DNA from 2 places in the Bacillus sp. FSL R5-0422 genome. Region 1 is predicted to be linked to the other one. Evidence: riboswitches for the same ligand, from Rfam matches in the RefSeq annotation. Region 1 holds a riboswitch; the other holds the start of a gene.
The links. A riboswitch is a leader RNA that binds a small molecule or an ion and turns the genes downstream of it on or off. The one in region 1 is predicted to bind thiamine pyrophosphate.
Positions count from the first base shown of each region.

Region 2: linked by a shared signal. The riboswitch ahead of thiC (phosphomethylpyrimidine synthase ThiC) and the one ahead of thiT (energy-coupled thiamine transporter ThiT) in region 1 are both predicted to bind thiamine pyrophosphate.

Region 1 is NZ_CP152014.1:2,685,554-2,693,708, reverse strand. It holds gene ftsW (putative lipid II flippase FtsW) at 1-587, opposite strand, end outside; gene rodA (rod shape-determining protein RodA) at 584-1,738, opposite strand; gene MKX52_RS13820 (DUF1232 domain-containing protein) at 1,753-2,388, opposite strand; gene MKX52_RS13815 (GNAT family N-acetyltransferase) at 2,557-3,111, shown strand; gene thiT (energy-coupled thiamine transporter ThiT) at 3,352-3,927, opposite strand; TPP riboswitch at 4,026-4,127, opposite strand; rRNA gene MKX52_RS13805 (16S ribosomal RNA) at 4,564-6,112, shown strand; rRNA gene MKX52_RS13800 (23S ribosomal RNA) at 6,295-8,155, shown strand, end outside.
Region 2 is NZ_CP152014.1:2,368,368-2,376,522, forward strand. It holds gene tgt (tRNA guanosine(34) transglycosylase Tgt) at 1-269, opposite strand, end outside; gene queA (tRNA preQ1(34) S-adenosylmethionine ribosyltransferase-isomerase QueA) at 300-1,328, opposite strand; gene MKX52_RS12120 (DUF2905 domain-containing protein) at 1,363-1,563, opposite strand; gene ruvB (Holliday junction branch migration DNA helicase RuvB) at 1,556-2,560, opposite strand; gene ruvA (Holliday junction branch migration protein RuvA) at 2,572-3,177, opposite strand; gene MKX52_RS12135 (intercompartmental signaling factor BofC) at 3,326-3,826, opposite strand; gene MKX52_RS12140 (serine/threonine protein kinase) at 4,064-4,708, shown strand; gene MKX52_RS12145 (hypothetical protein) at 4,742-4,930, opposite strand; gene MKX52_RS12150 (hypothetical protein) at 5,122-5,268, shown strand; gene thiC (phosphomethylpyrimidine synthase ThiC) at 5,292-7,049, opposite strand; TPP riboswitch at 7,178-7,286, opposite strand; gene MKX52_RS12160 (LysE family transporter) at 7,524-8,155, shown strand, end outside.

The DNA of each region.
Region 1 (8,155 bases):
AAAATGAGATGGCGCGTTTTCAGTCCAGCGCACAATAAAATAATGCCGCAGCTTAATAAAATAGACACAGCTGTGCCTAAATCAGGCTGTTTTAAGATGAATAAAAAAACAAAACTTAAAAGGATCAGTGGCGGCATTACACCTCTTTTAAAAGAGGTAATGTACGCCTGTTTTTTCGCGTACACATAGGCAAAATAAATCACCATCACTAGTTTCACAGCTTCAGAAGGTTGGAGCATAAGAGAGCCCAGCTGAATCCATCGCTGAGAATTGTTTTTCACAACACCGATTCCAGGAAGCAGAACTAGAATGAGACATAGCAATGACAGCATGACAAGCCACTTGATCCATTTACGATAAATCTGATAAGGGAAAAGAGCAGCAATGAAGAAAAAGAATCCCCCAATCAGGAGCCATTGCCATTGTTTAATAAAGAAATAGCTGCCTTTCTCATACTTCACTTCTCCTAAAGGATAACTAGCACTGTACACCATCAGTAAACCAAATAAACAGAGGAACGCAATTGTTCCAACAAGAACGAGGTCGACTCTTTTGAGATGAGATAGAAAAAATGTTACCATCTTCAATTCCAATTGTCTCCGAACATATAGGATGATGATCTGATATTGACACTAAACACGAGGCCAATGGCAATCATGTTAGTGAGTAGCGCACTGCCTCCATAGCTGATAAAAGGAAGCGCGAGTCCTGTTACAGGCATTAATCCAATTGTCATTCCTACGTTTTGGAAAACTTGAAACACGATCAGCCCAACGACACCCGCACATATGTACAAACCATAAAGCGTATTCGCGTGCATAGCCACATGAATAATTCGGTAAATCATCATTAAGTACAAACACATCAAAAGGGAGGCGCCGATAAAACCAAACTCCTCACCAATGACGGCAAAGATAAAATCCGTATGCGCTTCAGGGATATTACCGCCTTGTACTTGGTGCCCCTTTGTAAAACCGCTTCCTGATAATTGACCTGATCCAATGCCGAGCATTGATTGTTTTAGCTGATACCCGTATGTTGAATCAAATTCATCGGGAGAGAGCCAGCCATAAATGCGATCAAGCTGATGTGGCTTAATGATTTTTGTGAAATGCTCAAAGTGTTCGTTGTGTAAGTAGACCAAAAATGAAAGAAATGTCACAAAAGAAGCCGTTAATGCTGCCATCATCTTGCTAGAAATCCCTGACACAAGCATCAGTGTAAAGGCGATAGATAATATGACGAGCGCTGTCCCTAAATCAGGCTGAACTAAAATGAGGAAAAAAGGGACAACGGTCCAGCAAACGACTTTACTTGTAGGAATGATACTTTCTTTAAACGAGAATCGCTGATGCTTGTATTGGTTCAGCACAGCCGCTAGAAGCAAGATCACAAAAATTTTCATGAACTCTGATGGCTGAACTTTGATTGAACCGAAGCTGATCCACCTTTGCGAACCGTTTTGACTCGTTCCAAAAAAGTGCACAAGAATAATGAGAAAAATACCACCTGCAAATAACCGAAAAGATAAACGCTCAAGCAATTCATAATCAAAGTATGCAGCTATGGCCATGAGACCAAAGCCGACGATATACCAGAAGATTTGTCTTTTGACGAAATAAAACATATCCTGCGTTTCATACTGCCCCGATCCGCTATATACAGCTATCAGGCTGATGACAAAGAAACAAATGACAGTGAGTAAAAGGATGAAGTCAATGCTGTACTGTTTTTTCATAGCTTCTTTTCCTGTTACCTATTTGTCAGCTGGTCTATGACGATTTTCACAGCCGCAGCATCATCAATGTAGCCGATCGGAAAAATATAATCTGGTATTAAATCAACAGGCATAATGAAATAAAGGAGCGCGCCCCCCATCAGCATTAATTCTCGAGAAGTACCTCGTCCGGTCATGAATAAGCTGTACATGTCTTTCAAATGCTGAAGGAATGGTCCGATGCCGTTTAGCGTCTCCATCTTTTTCTCAAACTTTGCCGAGATCGTTTCTTTTCCCTCGTTTGTTTGGCTATAGGTCTCATATTCGTTTAGCTTTTGTTTCAATTTCGTCTGACTAAATGTACCGTCATAGACCTCCTGATCTTTCAGTGTTGTTTCGATCTCTTCTACCGCTTGGATGAACGTATCACTATGTACCTTTTCGTTTTTGATTGGAAACCCAGCAGCAGCTAATAGTTGATCTAATGATAGGTTGAGAGAATCTGAAAGCCGCTGCAGATGATTCAAAGTTGGTTTTCTTTTTCCGTTCATGATTCGAGACAGTGTCGCTTTATCAATTTCTGTGTATGTGCTGAGCTCTCTTAAAGATAAAGAACGTTGTTGCAATCTTTCCTTTAAAAGAGTCCCAAGCTCAGTTGTTTTAGAATCCATTTTACGCCATCCTTTGTATGATGTATCAACTCTTCTATAGAAGAAGTCGTACTCAATATAAAGGTGTGTTGACAAAATGTCAACGGATATCCTTTACTGGTTGAATTTTAGGAAATAGGAATTTATCATAATAAAGATATGGTGAAAAAATGAGAAGGAGTGGCGCGGATGAAGGTGAGACATGCTGTACAACAAGATATTCCTAAAATCGCCGAAATACATGTGAAGAGCTGGCAGACGACTTATCAAGGTATTATCAATCAGGATTATTTGGATGGTTTAAAAATAGAAGAGCGAGAAGAGAGCTGGAGAAGAATGTCACTTGAAGGGACGTTTGTCGCAGAAGATGCCGAGGGGGTATTTGGTTTTGCTTCTTTTGGAAAACAACGTGATGAGAGGTATCCAACATATGATGGAGAACTTTACGCGATCTATTTATTGCAAAAGAAACAGAGATCAGGAGCAGGAATTGCTTTAATTGCAGAAGGAGTGCGTTATTTAATAGAGAAAGGGTATCAAAATATACTGCTGTGGGTATTTGAACAAAACTCGGCAAAGCATTTTTATCAAAAGCTTCAACCTCATTTTGTCGTTACCAGCCAGTTCGAGCTGGCTGGCGAGAAGCATGATGAAATAGGGTACGGGTGGGAGCTACCTGTATTAAATGACCATCTACACCGAATTAAATCGTCAGCTTCCAATAATAATGAGAGAAAAATGTGAAAAGCACCGCTAGCAACATATAAGAGATAAGAGGAGAAGCTTCTACTTTTCCTTTTATTCCTGCTATCTTTAAAGCTTCATAGAAACCTGCCAAAAAATAAGCAAGACTGAGAATATAACAGCACAGCATAATGGAGTAAGGGTTCATTGACGTACCTCCAACATGAAATCTTCTACTATTAATAGATTCCATAGAGCGCCAATTTATGCATAAAAAAATAACCAGCTGAAATCAGCCAGTTATTTTTTGTGAGGAAAAACCAAACGAGATGCACTTGGTATGAGTATGCAAAGAACGATACTGCAAATAATAAATGAAGGGACCATATATGTGCTGTTATAAATTAAAGAGTAAACCCAACCTGGCGTTCCTTTTGGTGCATTCTGAGAAAAGAAAACAACACCAGAAATAAAGAACGTCAACAGTCTGAAGAAACTTGCAACAAATACGGATAAAGTAATATAGAAGAATTGCTGCTTTCGTTTTTGATCCTGAATGGCTTTTTTAATCAATCCAGAAAATAGGCCACTTAGGGAAATGACAACAGATGCGACGAAATAATCGAGAAATCCTTGAACTGGTGTAGCAATAATAGGACCATTCATCAGCTGAAGGCCTGCAATAAGCACGCCAATGATAAACCCGGTTGATATTCCCCATCTAATAGACATAAGAATGACGGGGATCATAATTAGCGCAAGAGATCCGCCATTCGGCATTCTTAAAAAGAGACCTGATAAGTAATCTAATACAAGTGCAAGTGAAGTCATAATTGCGATTTCCATCAGTCGTACCAATTGGTTTGATTGCTGCATAAAAAAATCTCCCTTTTCATGAATTGAGCAAGGAGAGACCGTGTAAGGATGAGTATGTTATTCATAGAAAAACATATCGAGTTGAATACACCACATGTATTCAAATGAATCCACATTCCTACTTCAGTATTAACTGACAGGTTCAAAGGGTCAGAACAACAAGTGTTCACTCTCAGCACAAAGCTCCCCCTGCGGTTATTTAGTTTTCTTCTATTATAAATATACTAAAGACCTTCTAGATCAACAATAGAGAATTCCTGTGACAATCGATTTTTGTATGATTATATAGGTAGAGATAAGGGAAAATAAATTATTTAGAAAAAATACTTGTTTCCTCTCTCAAAAGGTGTTATATTTGTATTCGCCGCTAAAACAGCGCGGTTATTAAATAACATAAAGAAAAAAGTTATTGACTTTATCTTGATAGAATGTTATATTAATAAAGTCGCCTCTGAGAGACGGCGAAGATGATCTTTGAAAACTAAATAAGACAAAACGTACCTGTTAATTCGAGTTTTTATAAAAAATCCTATGATGTTTCATAGGTAGTCAGTCAAACGCTGACGAGGCAGGAAATGATCACATGCTAAGTTCGCTACATCGTGTAGCAACGCATGTGTGATATGCATCCTGCATACCTCGGAGAGTTTGATCCTGGCTCAGGACGAACGCTGGCGGCGTGCCTAATACATGCAAGTCGAGCGGACAGAAGGGAGCTTGCTCCCGGATGTTAGCGGCGGACGGGTGAGTAACACGTGGGTAACCTGCCTGTAAGACTGGGATAACTCCGGGAAACCGGAGCTAATACCGGATAGTTCCTTGAACCGCATGGTTCAAGGATGAAAGACGGTTTCGGCTGTCACTTACAGATGGACCCGCGGCGCATTAGCTAGTTGGTGGGGTAATGGCTCACCAAGGCGACGATGCGTAGCCGACCTGAGAGGGTGATCGGCCACACTGGGACTGAGACACGGCCCAGACTCCTACGGGAGGCAGCAGTAGGGAATCTTCCGCAATGGACGAAAGTCTGACGGAGCAACGCCGCGTGAGTGATGAAGGTTTTCGGATCGTAAAGCTCTGTTGTTAGGGAAGAACAAGTGCGAGAGTAACTGCTCGCACCTTGACGGTACCTAACCAGAAAGCCACGGCTAACTACGTGCCAGCAGCCGCGGTAATACGTAGGTGGCAAGCGTTGTCCGGAATTATTGGGCGTAAAGGGCTCGCAGGCGGTTTCTTAAGTCTGATGTGAAAGCCCCCGGCTCAACCGGGGAGGGTCATTGGAAACTGGGAAACTTGAGTGCAGAAGAGGAGAGTGGAATTCCACGTGTAGCGGTGAAATGCGTAGAGATGTGGAGGAACACCAGTGGCGAAGGCGACTCTCTGGTCTGTAACTGACGCTGAGGAGCGAAAGCGTGGGGAGCGAACAGGATTAGATACCCTGGTAGTCCACGCCGTAAACGATGAGTGCTAAGTGTTAGGGGGTTTCCGCCCCTTAGTGCTGCAGCTAACGCATTAAGCACTCCGCCTGGGGAGTACGGTCGCAAGACTGAAACTCAAAGGAATTGACGGGGGCCCGCACAAGCGGTGGAGCATGTGGTTTAATTCGAAGCAACGCGAAGAACCTTACCAGGTCTTGACATCCTCTGACAACCCTAGAGATAGGGCTTTCCCTTCGGGGACAGAGTGACAGGTGGTGCATGGTTGTCGTCAGCTCGTGTCGTGAGATGTTGGGTTAAGTCCCGCAACGAGCGCAACCCTTGATCTTAGTTGCCAGCATTTAGTTGGGCACTCTAAGGTGACTGCCGGTGACAAACCGGAGGAAGGTGGGGATGACGTCAAATCATCATGCCCCTTATGACCTGGGCTACACACGTGCTACAATGGACAGAACAAAGGGCTGCGAGACCGCAAGGTTTAGCCAATCCCATAAATCTGTTCTCAGTTCGGATCGCAGTCTGCAACTCGACTGCGTGAAGCTGGAATCGCTAGTAATCGCGGATCAGCATGCCGCGGTGAATACGTTCCCGGGCCTTGTACACACCGCCCGTCACACCACGAGAGTTTGTAACACCCGAAGTCGGTGAGGTAACCTTTATGGAGCCAGCCGCCGAAGGTGGGACAGATGATTGGGGTGAAGTCGTAACAAGGTAGCCGTATCGGAAGGTGCGGCTGGATCACCTCCTTTCTAAGGATATATGGAGCAGCGTGCGTTTTCGTCTTGTTTAGTTTTGAAGGATCATTCCTTCAAAACATGTCTCTAGCGAGACAGGATTGTTCTTTGAAAACTAGATAACAATAAGTAATACATTCACATTGAATGCAATGCAAAGTTCATCACACATAGTGATTCTTTCTAAAGTAAGAAATGGTTAAGTTAGAAAGGGCGCACGGTGGATGCCTTGGCACTAGGAGCCGATGAAGGACGGGACGAACACCGATATGCTTCGGGGAGCTGTAAGCAAGCTTTGATCCGGAGATTTCCGAATGGGGAAACCCACTGCTCGTAATGGAGTAGTATCCATACTTGAATACATAGAGTATGAGAAGGCATACCCGGGGAACTGAAACATCTAAGTACCCGGAGGAAGAGAAAGCAAATGCGATTCCCTGAGTAGCGGCGAGCGAAACGGGAACAGCCCAAACCAAGAGGCTTGCCTCTTGGGGTTGTAGGACACTCTATACGGAGTTACAAAGGAACGATATAAGCGAAGAGGTCTGGAAAGGCCCGCCAAAGAAGGTAACAGCCCTGTAACTGAAATGTTGTTCTCTCCAGAGTGGATCCTGAGTACGGCGGAACACGTGAAATTCCGTCGGAATCCGGGAGGACCATCTCCCAAGGCTAAATACTCCCTAGTGACCGATAGTGAACCAGTACCGTGAGGGAAAGGTGAAAAGCACCCCGGAAGGGGAGTGAAATAGATCCTGAAACCGTGTGCCTACAAGTAGTCAGAGCCCGTTAAAGGGTGATGGCGTGCCTTTTGTAGAATGAACCGGCGAGTTACGATCCCGTGCAAGGTTAAGCAGAAGATGCGGAGCCGCAGCGAAAGCGAGTCTGAATAGGGCGCATGAGTACGTGGTCGTAGACCCGAAACCAGGTGATCTACCCATGTCCAGGGTGAAGTTCAGGTAACACTGAATGGAGGCCCGAACCCACGCACGTTGAAAAGTGCGGGGATGAGGTGTGGGTAGGGGTGAAATGCCAATCGAACCTGGAGATAGCTGGTTCTCTCCGAAATAGCTTTAGGGCTAGCCTCAAGGTAAGAGTCTCGGAGGTAGAGCACTGATTGGACTAGGGGCCCCTACCGGGTTACCGAATTCAGTCAAACTCCGAATGCCGATGACTTATCCTTGGGAGTCAGACTGCGAGTGATAAGATCCGTAGTCGAAAGGGAAACAGCCCAGACCGCCAGCTAAGGTCCCAAAGTATACGTTAAGTGGAAAAGGATGTGGAGTTGCTTAGACAACCAGGATGTTGGCTTAGAAGCAGCCACCATTTAAAGAGTGCGTAATAGCTCACTGGTCGAGTGACTCTGCGCCGAAAATGTACCGGGGCTAAACGTATCACCGAAGCTGCGGACTGTTCTAACGAACAGTGGTAGGAGAGCGTTCTAAGTGCTGTGAAGTCAGACCGGAAGGACTGGTGGAGCGCTTAGAAGTGAGAATGCCGGTATGAGTAGCGAAAGACGGGTGAGAATCCCGTCCACCGAATGCCTAAGGTTTCCTGAGGAAGGCTCGTCCGCTCAGGGTTAGTCGGGACCTAAGCCGAGGCCGAAAGGCGTAGGCGATGGACAACAGGTTGATATTCCTGTACCACCTCCTCACCATTTGAGCAATGGGGGGACGCAGGAGGATAGGGTAAGCGCGGTATTGGATATCCGCGTCCAAGCAGTTAGGCTGGGAAATAGGCAAATCCGTTTCCCGTGAAGGCTGAGCTGTGATGGCGAGCGAAATTTAGTAGCGAAGTTCCTGATTCCACACTGCCAAGAAAAGCCTCTAGCGAGGTGAGAGGTGCCCGTACCGCAAACCGACACAGGTAGGCGAGGAGAGAATCCTAAGGTGATCGAGAGAACTCTCGTTAAGGAACTCGGCAAAATGACCCCGTAACTTCGGGAGAAGGGGTGCTTCTTAGGGTGTTAAAGCCCCGAGAAGCCGCAGTGAATAGGCCCAGGCGACTGTTTAGCAAAAACACAGGTCTCTGCGAAGCCGTAAGGCGAAGTATAGGGGCTGA
Region 2 (8,155 bases), 320 kb from region 1:
TCCCAGTTCATAAATTTGTGCAGGCCGCCTGCTTCTTTCACAATGTCATGACCCGGACGGAGCCATAGGTGGTACGTATTGCTTAAGATGATACCTGCTTCCATTGCCTTTAGTTCTTCAGGTGCCATCGTTTTGACTGTAGCTAGTGTACCTACCGGCATAAATACAGGCGTGTCAAATGAGCCGTGCGGTGTATGAACGCGCCCGAGTCGTGCACCTGTTTGTTTGCATGATTTAATGAACTCATAACGTATCGGTAATTGCGACAAAATGAGCCCTCCTGTCTTTGTTGTATAATGTTATTGAATCAGCATGGCATCGCCAAAGCTGAAGAAACGATATTCCTCTTTTACAGCCTCATTGTATGCCTTTAGGACATGCTCTCGCCCAGCTAATGCACTGACAAGCATGATTAACGAGGATTTTGGCAGATGAAAATTCGTGATCATGCCATCAATTGCCTTGAATGTATAGCCTGGGTAAATAAAGATTGACGTCCAGCCGCTTGACGCTTTGAATTCGCCATCATGCGCACTTGCAATGGTTTCGAGCGTTCTTGTTGACGTAGTCCCCACTGAAATAATTCGCCCGCCTTCCTTGCGAACGCGATTAAGCTCTGCTGCTGTTTCTTCATTCATTTCGTAAAACTCTGCGTGCATTTCGTGTTCTTCAATACGATCTGCACTGACCGGACGGAAAGTACCAAGTCCCACATGCAGAGTAATGAATGCGATGTGCACACCCTTTTCTTTCAGCGCATCCAGCAGCTCGTTTGTAAAGTGAAGACCAGCAGTTGGAGCAGCAGCGGAGCCGACCTCTTTCGAATACACCGTTTGATAGCGTTCACGATCGTCAAGCTGTTCTTTAATATAAGGAGGTAGCGGCATTTCACCAAGGGATTCAAGGACTTCATAAAAAATGCCGGTATACTGAAACTCAACTTTTCTTCCGCCATGTTCTAATTCTTCTGTACATACCGCTTGAAGCCGTCCATCACCAAATGTGATCACTGTTCCTTTTTTCACTCGTTTGGCTGGTTTTACAAGTGTTTCCCATTTGTCTCCTTCCTCTTGTTTTAAGAGAAGAAGTTCAACTTTTGCACCTGTATCCTCTTTCATTCCAAACAACCGTGCCGGCAGAACGCGTGTATTATTTAAAACGAGACAATCACCCGTTTGAAAATAATCAGTAATTTGTGAGAATGTATCGTGTGTCACCTCACCCGTTTGTTTGTTTAAGACCATCAGTCTTGATGCGTCTCGTTTTTCAAGCGGTACTTGTGCAATTAATCTTTCTGGTAAATCAAAATCAAATAGTTCTAACTTCATTTCCTTCACCTATTCTGTAGTTAACTAGTTAACGTTATTTCATCCGTCCAAAGATATTCAGTAATATCGTGAGCACGATGCTAATGACAATGCAAGTGATCACAGGAAAAAAGAACGTCACATTTCCTTTTTTCACAAAAATATCACCTGGAAGCTTACCAACCAATTGAAATACTAACCCTGCGGCAAAAAGGACACCACCTAAAATCATCAATATTTTAGGGAATTCAGTCACGAATCGGAACCTCCATTTGAAAGTGTTCATACGCTTCTCTTGTGACGACTCGTCCTCTTGGTGTTCTTTGCAGGAAACCAATTTGCAGTAAATACGGTTCGTACACATCTTCAATCGTATGTGATTCTTCTCCAATTGTCGCTGAGATTGTATCAAGCCCAACAGGACCGCCTCTAAATTTTTCAATCATACTTAAAAGCAGCTTACGATCGATATGATCAAGACCAAGCTTGTCGACTTGAAGGCGCTCAAGGGCATCTTCCGCAATGTCCTCGGTAATCGCATGATTTCCAAGCACCTGGGCAAAATCTCTTACTCTTCTGAGTAGACGATTGGCAACCCTCGGCGTACCGCGGGAACGTCTTGCGATCTCTTCGGCTGAGCGAAGATCAATCCCAATCTCGAACAGCTCGGCTGTTCTTGAAACAATGTGAGCCAAATCTCTTTGCTCATAGTATTCCAATCTTGCATGTACCCCAAACCTGTCACGAAGCGGCGCTGTTAAAAGCCCAACACGGGTTGTAGCACCTACAAGTGTAAATGGCGGTAAATCAAGCCGTACAGAGCGCGCTGTATCTCCTTTGCCAATGACGATATCTAAACAAAAATCCTCCATTGCTGGATAAAGTACTTCCTCAATTGAACGCTGCAAGCGATGAATTTCATCTATAAACAACACATCACCTGGCTCAAGAGACGTTAAAATCGCCGCCAAATCACCAGGACGTTCAATCGCTGGTCCAGATGTTGTACGCAGCTGAACATTCATTTCATTGGCAATAATTGACGCAAGCGTCGTTTTCCCGAGTCCGGGCGGTCCGTATAAGAGGACGTGATCGAGCGTTTCCTGCCTCATACGGGCAGCTTCAATAAACACACTGAGGTTATCCTTAACTTTTTGCTGACCGATATATTGGCTAAGTGTCTGAGGCCGCAGACTTTGCTCAATGGCTGATTCATGGTTGTCTGCTTCAGTTGAGACGAGCCGTTCATCCATGAGACATCACCTTATTTCAACATTTTTTGTAAAGCTTTTTTCACATATTGATCGGTTGTGAGATTCTTTTCTTCTTTTAACAATGGATATACCTTTTTAATTTCGCGATCACCGTATCCAAGAACACTTAAGGCTTCAAGCGCTTCGTCTAATGCTGTTTGCTGCGTTTCGACCTGAATATGGTCCTCGTGATTAAATAGATTGCCAATCATTTCAGGAACAACATCAGCTAGCTTTCCTTTTAGATCGAGAATGATTTGGCGAGCTGTCTTTTTGCCAACGCCAGGGAACTTGATCAGGAACGCTTCATCTTCACGTTCTATCGCTGAGATGACAGCGCCAGGATCACCGGAAGCAAGAATCGCTAGAGCCCCCTTCGGCCCAATCCCTGTGACATTTAACAGTTTTGTGAACAGCGCTTTTTCTTCTCGTGTTTGAAATCCATATAACGAGAAAGCGTCTTCCTTTATGTAATGATACGTATAAATCGTTTCTTGTTTATTGATTTGATAGATAAACGGGTTTGGGCTATAGACTTGATATCCCACTCCGCCGTTTTCTATGACAACATATTGCGGGCACACATAATCAATGGTCCCTTTTACAAACTCTATCACCGTTTTCACCTCTTTGACTGTTCTTCATTGTAACATAAATCGAGAAGAAAACCGCAATAAAAGTTAACATACGTTCGCTCAATCCATTTTTACGATGACACCACGAAAAACAGCTTGCGGCCTTCACACCAGCAAGCTGTTATACGCGTTAAAACGATATTTCATTTCGGTAAGGTTTCATGACTTCAAGCACATGCTCAAATTCATCCTTTGTTCGAAAAGGGATGCCTTGCTCAAGCTGCTCCTCCACATGACTTTCTAAACGGGACGTATCAATTTGAAAAAAGAGATGAATGGGCTCCGCCCAGCCGTCAGGCCTTCCATGAAACGTAGAAATCACACCGTCCTCTGATAATCCGATATATCCATTTGCTTTACTTAATGGAGAGATATCATCAATTTGCTTTCTAAAAAGCGCAAAATCCTCTTTCTGTTCTACTAGCGTCCAGCCTTTATACTGCGACCAGAATGTGTCTTTGTCTTCTAATGATGCCCGGTGTCTTTCAATACTCACATCTCCGTCTAGATAGACTTTTTCAAGCTGTACGGTGATCGAGTTTGACTGCTTTTGCAAGTGTTCTTTTCCCTCCATATCCGCAGCGAAAAAAAGCACACTTGTCATGATAAGTCCTGTAACGAAACATTTCATCTTCACTTTCACTATTTACACCTCTTTAAAACATGAGATCGATGCATGACATATGTAGTTTGACCCATTTTTCTAAACATTAACCAAATCGATGATATGAATATATGGGAAGAGTCTTTCGTTGTATCCTTCATTCGTAAATGGTATGTTTTATACAATCCATTGCTTTATCGAATGCTCGGTTTTTCATCATTCGTTTTTCAGCCGCATAAACTGAAACCAAAGAAGGTGAAGCCAATGTCAGAAGTCAAAAGATTAGCCGAATCGATTCAGTATCATGAGGATAAACGTCTTCATAAGCTTGCCTTTAAACCGGCAGAGCTTGAGCTGTGTGGCAAAGGAAGAAGTGCCTATGTCTTTTCATACAAAAAAGACGGCAAGAAAATGGCGCTAAAAGTCTTTTTCCCTTCTTATCAACATATTGCCCGTAAAGAAGCCGCCATTTATGAAAAACTCTCTGGTTCGTCTTACTACCCTGAGATTTATGAATCTGGGGATCAGTATATTTTAATGGAATATATTAAAGGAAATACTTTTTATGAATGCCTCACAAAGGGGATTCCTATTAAAAAACAAATGATTGAACAAGTCGATGATGCGCTAGAAGAAGCACGCGAGAAAGGGTTGAACCCTTCTGACATCCACCTGCGGAATCTGATCTTAACAAAGGAAGGACAGGTCAGGGTCATTGACGTTGCCCGTTTCACACAAACAAAAGCTTGCCATCAATGGGATGACTTAAAAGCCGCTTACGCTTATTATCAAAAGCCTTTTTTTCCGAAAAAAGCACCACGTCTATGGCTTGAAGTGATTGCTTATTTCTATAAAAAGAACTGGCTGTCCCGTGGTCAGCTTAATAATCGAAATGATTTCTCTGCATAATGAAAGCCGCTCTTACCGAGCGGCTTTTCTCTGTCAATCTGTTTCTGTTTCAACATGGATGCTATTCACATTTAATAAGTTAATGATTTCATTATTCAGCTTAAACCAATGATTGGCTTCTTCAATTTTCTTATACACATCATAGGTAGCTGGACGTTTTAGCTCGAAATCAAGCACTTCCCCATTGTTCATATGAAATGTTACCTTAAATACTTTCATCATAAGATCACCTTCCACTCTCTCTTGTTAGCTGGCCAAATAGATCGGCTCTTTTCATTCATTCTCTACTCAACTCGTTTCCCCTCCTTCTTTCCTTTCAAACACAAGAAGTTTAAATTTTGTTTAAATTCAAACAACATCTCTATCTCTCTTCTTTGCAAAGAAGTATATTATTTAAAAAGGAGGTTTTCTTTATGAAACGGAAAAAGAAACGAACATCTCCAGAAAGACAAACAGTCTTGTTTCATTTAACAGATGCCCTCATTCCAAGTCTGGACATGATAGGGGTTGCATTAAAGGCATTTTTCCACCTCTTAAGAAAAGCCTTTTCCGTGATCTGATATAAAGCCCCGTAGGTTCTTTTTTAGGATGAATATATTTGACTTCCTCCGCTGATAAACTCCTTCGCCTTTTTCTCCATCTCTTTTTTCACTTCTTCTGATTGATTGCGAATATCATGGGAAATTTTCATGCTACAAAACTTCGGTCCGCACATCGAGCAGAAATGGGCAGTCTTAGCGCCTTCAGCAGGCAATGTTTCATCATGGAACGCCATCGCTCTTTCTGGATCAATTGACAGGTTGAATTGGTCACGCCATCTAAATTCAAACCTTGCTTTCGATAAAGCATCATCGCGCTTTTGAGCAGCAGGATGTCCTTTCGCTAGATCAGCAGCATGAGCGGCAATTTTATAAGCGATCACACCTTCTCTTACATCTTCTTTGTTCGGCAGCCCTAAATGCTCCTTTGGCGTTACATAGCATAGCATCGCTGTTCCATACCAGCCGATCATAGCTGCGCCGATGGCAGATGTAATATGATCATATCCCGGAGCAATATCTGTTGTAAGAGGCCCTAATGTATAAAATGGTGCCTCTTTGCAAATCTCCATTTGCTTGTCCACATTTTCTTTGATTTTATCCATTGGAACATGTCCAGGTCCTTCAATCATCACCTGTACATCATGTTTCCATGCGATCTCTGTCAATTCACCTAACGTTTCTAGCTCTGCAAACTGCGCTTCATCATTGGCATCAGCTATTGATCCTGGTCTAAGCCCATCTCCAAGTGAAAAAGCAATATCATACGTTTTCATAATCTCACAAATGTCTTCAAAGTGGGTATAAAGGAAATTCTCTTGATGATGAGCAAGACACCACCTTGCCATAATGGCACCGCCTCTTGAAACAATACCAGTCACCCGGTCGACTGTCAGAGGAATATACCTTAACCGCACGCCCGCATGAATCGTGAAGTAGTCTACTCCTTGCTCTGCTTGTTCAATTAATGTGTCTCTGTACACGTCCCACGTCAAATCTTCTGCCACGCCATTCACTTTCTCAAGCGCCTGATAAATGGGAACGGTGCCTACTGGGACTGGACAATTCCGTATGATCCATTCCCTCGTTGTATGAATATCCTTTCCTGTAGACAGATCCATCATGGTGTCTGCCCCCCATCTGATCGCCCATGTCATTTTTTCAACTTCTTCATCAATGGATGATGTCACAGCTGAATTGCCAATGTTCGCATTGATTTTGACATGAAAATGCCTTCCGATAATCATCGGTTCACTTTCAGGATGGTTAATATTCGCTGGAATGACAGCTCTTCCGCTGGCAACTTCCTCTCTCACGAACTCAGGGCTTAGCCCTTCTCTTAAGGCGATGAACTCCATTTCAGGCGTGACAATACCTTTTTTTGCATAGTGCATTTGCGTCACACAGGCACCTTGTTTTGCACGAAGCGGCTTATGATGAAAATCAGTATGAATATGCTGATGAGACCCGTTTCTAGAGCGATAGCCGTTATCTTCAGGTTTTACATGGCGCCCTTCATAGCTTTCTGTATCTCCCCTTTCTTCGACCCATGCTGCTCTCAGACGGTTAAGCCCTTTTGTCACATCGATATGGGCATGCTCATCCGTGTAAGGACCACTCGTATCGTACACACGAATTGGTTCATTTTGAATCATTCCTGCCTGCGTCACCGTTTGCGTGAGGGCAATTTCTCTTTTTGGCACTAAAATGTCAGGTCTTGACCCTTTCTCATACACCTTTCGGCTGCCGTCAAAGCTTGATAATAACGATTGAGTTGTTGGGATATTTTTCTTTTCTTTCATTTGCTGTTCTCTCCTTCTCTTCTTGTCACCGGACAGGATGGAATCAGCACCAGCAAAAAACCAGGCTCTATGAAAAGAACCTGGTTTCGTCGTTAGAAATAAACATGAATGTCATCCGTAAATGACCCATGTATCATCTTCAACTTCCCCACGCTGGTACGAGCCAGATCAGGTCCAAAGGGTTAAGAAGTATACACTTCTCTCTCAGCCCAGCCTCGGGCACCCCTAGTCACATTTATTATTTTCCACAACAGTGTAGCATAGCGATGCCATGAAAAAAAGAAGTTTCAGGAAAATAGTTCCTTTTCACTACAAAAGAAATAAAGCCAGCTTAATATACACATTGATATACACCCTCCATCCCAACCATTTAGATAAAAACTGAAATAATCATTGATCCTTTCCTCCTATTATGTATAATTAATCTAAACGGAGAATTTTTATACAAACTTTTTCAAAGGAAGTTCTAGTCGATTGCAAACATTTCTCACATTTATCGTCGTAGGATTCTCAATTGCTCTGCCAGTCGGAGCGATCACGGTTGAAATGACAAAACAGGGATTAAAAAACGGCTTCTTTCATGGTTTAACCGTAGGAGCAGGCGGCATGACCATCGATCTCTTACTTATCTTGGCTTTATATGCTGGATTTGCTCAGTTTTTATCACTGCCATTTGTCCAAATCCCGCTTTGGCTAATCGGAGCTATATTCTTAATGATTCTCGCATACGATTCCATTAAACATGCGGATCAAGACATCCATTTAGCTGGCGAAAAAGTCAATAAATCATTCGCAAAAACGTACAGAAACGGCTTGCTTGTCGCGGTATCTCCTGGAAACCTTGTGTTTTGGGTTTCTGTATTCGGTGCTGTACTGGCAGATGCCTATACAAAAACAGATTCATCTGAATTTATGCTAGCATCAGGTGGTATATTGGCAGGAATTCTCCTTCATGACATCGGTCTCCTCACTCTTGTATCCTTAACAAGAAAAGTGATGAACCAAACGATGATCAAATGGACATCCATTATTGCTGGTATTTTATTACTAGGGTTTGGCTGTTATTTCTTTTACGAATTTTATATGGGCATCAAGGTTTATTTTTA